2 regions of the Paenarthrobacter sp. NPDC089307 genome follow, and region 2 is predicted to be linked to the other one. Evidence: riboswitches for the same ligand, from Rfam matches in the RefSeq annotation. Region 2 holds a riboswitch; the other holds the start of a gene.
The links. Region 2 has a riboswitch for thiamine pyrophosphate ahead of thiD (bifunctional hydroxymethylpyrimidine kinase/phosphomethylpyrimidine kinase). Riboswitches for the same ligand answer to the same signal wherever they lie in the genome.
Positions count from the first base shown of each region.

Region 1: linked by a shared signal. The riboswitch ahead of thiC (phosphomethylpyrimidine synthase ThiC) and the one ahead of thiD (bifunctional hydroxymethylpyrimidine kinase/phosphomethylpyrimidine kinase) in region 2 are both predicted to bind thiamine pyrophosphate.

Region 1 is NZ_JBFBHE010000004.1:540,551-542,747, forward strand. Features, by position in the region: gene thiC (phosphomethylpyrimidine synthase ThiC) at 1-1,008, opposite strand, end outside; TPP riboswitch at 1,004-1,111, opposite strand; gene AB0N72_RS12775 (amidohydrolase family protein) at 1,197-2,197, shown strand, end outside.
Region 2 is NZ_JBFBHE010000001.1:794,733-796,929, reverse strand. Features, by position in the region: gene AB0N72_RS03650 (Rne/Rng family ribonuclease) at 1-892, shown strand, start outside; TPP riboswitch at 981-1,079, shown strand; gene thiD (bifunctional hydroxymethylpyrimidine kinase/phosphomethylpyrimidine kinase) at 1,070-2,197, shown strand, end outside.

The DNA.
Region 1 (2,197 bases), on a different contig from region 2:
GAAGTGCGTGTACAGGAAGTTCTCCTGGTGGTGCGCAAGGCACCACCCTGCCATGATGGATCCGCCACGGGACACGATGCCGGTGACGCGGTTCGCGGTCAGCGGTACGTACCTCAGCAGCACGCCGGCATGGATGGTCATGTAGTCCACGCCTTGCTCGCACTGTTCGATGACGGTGTCCCGGAAGATTTCCCAGGTGAGCTTGTTGGCTTCTCCATTGACCTTTTCCAGCGCCTGGTAGATAGGCACCGTGCCGATGGGAACGGGGGAGTTGCGGATCAGCCACTCGCGGGTGGTGTGGATGTCGTCGCCGGTGGACAGGTCCATGACGGTGTCCGCGCCCCATTGCGTGGCCCACTGAAGCTTGTCCACTTCTTCGGCGATGGAGCTCGTGACGGCCGAATTTCCGATGTTGGCGTTGATCTTCACCAAGAAGGCCTTGCCGATGATCATCGGTTCGGATTCCGGGTGGTTGATGTTGTTGGGAATGATCGCGCGGCCGGCGGCAACCTCGCTCCGGACCAGTTCGACATCGCAGTTCTCACGCAACGCGACGAACCGCATTTCGGGCGTCACCAGGCCTTGCTTTGCGTAATGCATTTGGGTGACGGTCCTGCCCTCGACGGCGCGGCGGGGCACCGGTTGCGCACCCTTCCACTCCGCGGAGGCGGCGCCACGGCGAACGGCCGACTTGCCGTCGTCGAGCAGGTTCCGCTCACGTCCGGTGTAGGCCTCAGTGTCGCCGCGGGCCTCAATCCACGGGGCCCTGAAGGCTTCGAGCCCCACCACGGGATCGCTCCCTGGGCCTGCCGTGCGGTACACCTGCAGTGGCGCGTTGGCTTGGCCGTTGGGGGAGGGCTCCAGCGCGATTTCAGTGACTGGTACGCGGATACCGGTGTCATGGTCTTCGAGGTAAGCCAGCGAATGGGACTTCAAGGACTGCGTCACAGGTTCGTTGTTGACAGAGCTGTTTTGGGCAGGGCTGTGCTGTGTTTTGGTGGTGCTCAAAGGATTACTCACTTCCTTCGCCGGCATTACCCGGACAGGTTCAACGGTCGCAGGCTGCCTCAGCCAGATCTCAGCCCCTGCAAGGGCCCCCGTGTGGTCGTAGACGAAGCTACCACAGCTCCCATTGGGCGCCCAGTCATATGAACGCGGCTGCGGCCGGCGTGCCCCTGGGGATTAGGATTTTTTCCATGGCAGACATCATCGAATTCAGCGGACCCGTGCTTGTGTCGGCAGATCAGGAGCGGAACGGAATGTGGTCCGTTGGCGGACTGCTGACGTTCGAGCGCCCCTTGGCACCGCCGGACAAGGTGCTTGACGGCTGGGTCCTCCCGGGATTCGTGGATGCCCACTGCCACATCGGCCTTGGCGCCGGTGGAGCGGTGGATGAGTCCACCACCCTCGCGCAAGCACAGGCTGACCTGGACGCGGGCACTTTGCTGATCCGCGACTGCGGATCTCCCAGCGATACACGTTGGGTGCAGCAACGGGCAGACCTTCCCCGGCTGATCCGGTCAGGCCGCCACATCGCCCGAAGCCGCCGTTACCTCCGCGGCCTGGGCCACGAAATCGAGCCCGGGCAACTGGTGGAGACTGTTCGGAAAGAAGCCCTCGACGGCGACGGTTGGGTCAAATTGGTGGGCGACTGGATCGACCGCGGCGTCGGGGACCTTGCTGCCTCGTTTCCCGCGAAAATCGTGAAGGATGCCGTCTCAGCGGCGCACGATGAAGGCGCCCGGGTCACCGCGCATTGCTTCGCGGAGGACACCATCGACGACATGCTGGACGCCGGCATCGACTGCATCGAACACGCCACCGGGCTGTTGCCGCGCCACGTTCCCAGGCTGGTGGAGCAGTCAGTGCCGATCGTTCCGACGCTGGTCAACATCGCGACCTTCCCGGATATCGCTGCCCAGGCGGCGCCGAAGTTCCCCGAATATGCCGCCCACATGACGCGCTTGTGGGAGCGCCGAAGGGAGCGGGTACTTGAAGCGTACGAAGCCGGCGTCGTGATCTACGCGGGCACGGACGCCGGGAGCGTGATCAGGCACGGCCGGATTGCCGACGAAATGCAGGAACTGCACGACGCCGGGCTGCCGCCGTCCGCGGTCCTCGACGCCGCAGCCTGGGGCGCGCGGAAGTGGCTGGGGGCCGAGGCCATCGGCGAAGGTGCCAGCGCCGACGTCGTGGT
Region 2 (2,197 bases):
CGTGACGCATGACGAGCCCGTGGAGCACCGGCGTGCCAACGTCGTGGCAGCCGAACAGCACCGGCCCCACGCCGAGGCCCAGCAGCCTACGGCCCGCACGGAGCGCAAGCGCCGCCGCGGCAAGGGCGGAGCCCAGGGAGCAGTCGAAGCGCCAGCCCAGGTACATACAGCACCGCCTGCCCCTGCAGCGCCGGCAGCTCACCCGGAAACCCAGGATCCCGCGCGCCAGGCAAAAGCTGAAGCAACAAGGGCGGCTTTGGCAACGATTGCCGCCGCGGCCCATGCTGCCCACCTGCACGACGACGAGATCCACAAGGCAGAAGAGCAGGCCCGGGCAGCCGGACAGCACGACGCCGGTACCGCGCCGGCGGCAGCCCCGGATGCCCTGCCGCACCAGGACACGGCGGCTCACGACGCCGCCATCCACGAAGCACGCTCCACTCCGGTGCTGCGTTTTGGCGGCGAAGAGGTGGCACTTCCGTTTGTGGAACACCACGACGAGCCCCAGGCAGCTGCGCCGGCCATGAGCCTGGATCGTTTGGCTGAAGCCTTCTCGCACCTTGGCGCCGCTCCGGCGGCCCAGGAGCGCGACGTTCCGGAAACGGCCTCGAACCCGGAAGCTGCCCAGGCTCCCAAGGCTGCTCCAGCATCTGCCGCCAAGGAAGAAGCCGACGTTCCTTCAGCGTCGCGTGGCCGGCGGGGGCGCCGGAACCGCAGCGCTAGCAGGGCCCAGGGTGCGGCCAACGAGACCATCGTTGAGCACCACAACGAGGCTGCCACGGCCTCAAGGGGTTCAGCCCACGAATCCAAGGCGCCGGTGGAGCCGGCCAGGAAAGCAGCATCGAACGAACCGATTATTCTGGGCGTCGGCGTTCCGGCTTCCGAACTCTAATCGTCCATAGCGGTTTCGAGGGCCCTGTAATATCCGCTCGCAGCGGGAATTGCAGGGCCCTTTGCCGTGCGCTGTTGCGTTAGGCTGGGGGACTGACACGGGGTGCCAGGCATTGGGCCAGGCTGAGATCCAAACCCGTTGAACCTGTCCGGTTAGCACCGGCGAAGGGATGTCCTCATGGCCGCATTGTCACATTCTTCCGTGTATCCGTTGGTGACGGACCGCAGGCAGACCCCACGAGTACTGAGCATCGCCGGCTCGGACCCTTCAGGGGGAGCCGGGATCCAGGCTGACCTGAAGAGCATCGCCGCCCATGGCGGATATGGCATGGCTGCCATAACTGCTTTGACGGCCCAGAACACCCAGGGTGTCAGCGCAGTGCACGTACCGCCGGTAGAGTTCCTGCGGCAACAGTTGGACGCGATCAGCAGCGACATTGCCATCGATGCCGTAAAGATCGGAATGCTTGGCGATGCTGAAGTGATCAGCGAGGTCCGCAGGTGGCTCCTCGAGGCGCGTCCCGCCGTCGTGGTCCTTGACCCGGTGATGGTGGCAACCAGCGGCGACCGCCTCCTGACGGAGTCCGCCGTGGAAGTATTGCGCTCGGTGCTGCCCTTGGCGGACCTCATTACTCCCAATCTTCCCGAGCTGGCCATCCTGCTGGGCGAGCCGGAGGCCGCCGACTGGGCGTCAGCACTGGACCAAGGCAAGCGACTGGCCGGCGAATGTGGGAACACGGTACTGGTGAAGGGAGGGCATCTCCCCGGCGCCGAATGCCCTGACGCGCTGATTAACACCAGCGGGTTGCTGCAACAGGACATCGTGGAGGTCGGGGGTCCCAGGATAGAGACCAGGAACAGCCATGGCACGGGGTGCTCGTTGTCGTCAGCGCTGGCCACTGTCCAAGCACGCACAGGTGACTGGGAGGCCTCGCTGCGCGAGGTAAAGCCATGGCTCCTTCAAGCCCTGCGGGATTCAGCAGCACTGGAAGTGGGCCAAGGCAACGGGCCTGTGGACCACTTCCACCACCACCGCGTCCTCAGGCCCGGCGCTTTCGCGGCCACCTTGTGGAATGAAGCCGGCCCGGAGCTCGGAAGAATCCACGAACTCAACTTCATCAAGGAGCTGCAGTCGGGGGAGCTGCCGGAACCTGCGTTCAGCTACTACCTTGCGCAGGACGCCATCTATTTGAATGGCTATTCCCGGGTGCTCGCCAGGGCCGGTGCCTTGGCGCCCACAGAGGAGGAGCAGCTCTTCTGGGCCAAGGGTTCACGCCAGTGCTTGGAGGTGGAATCGGAACTGCAC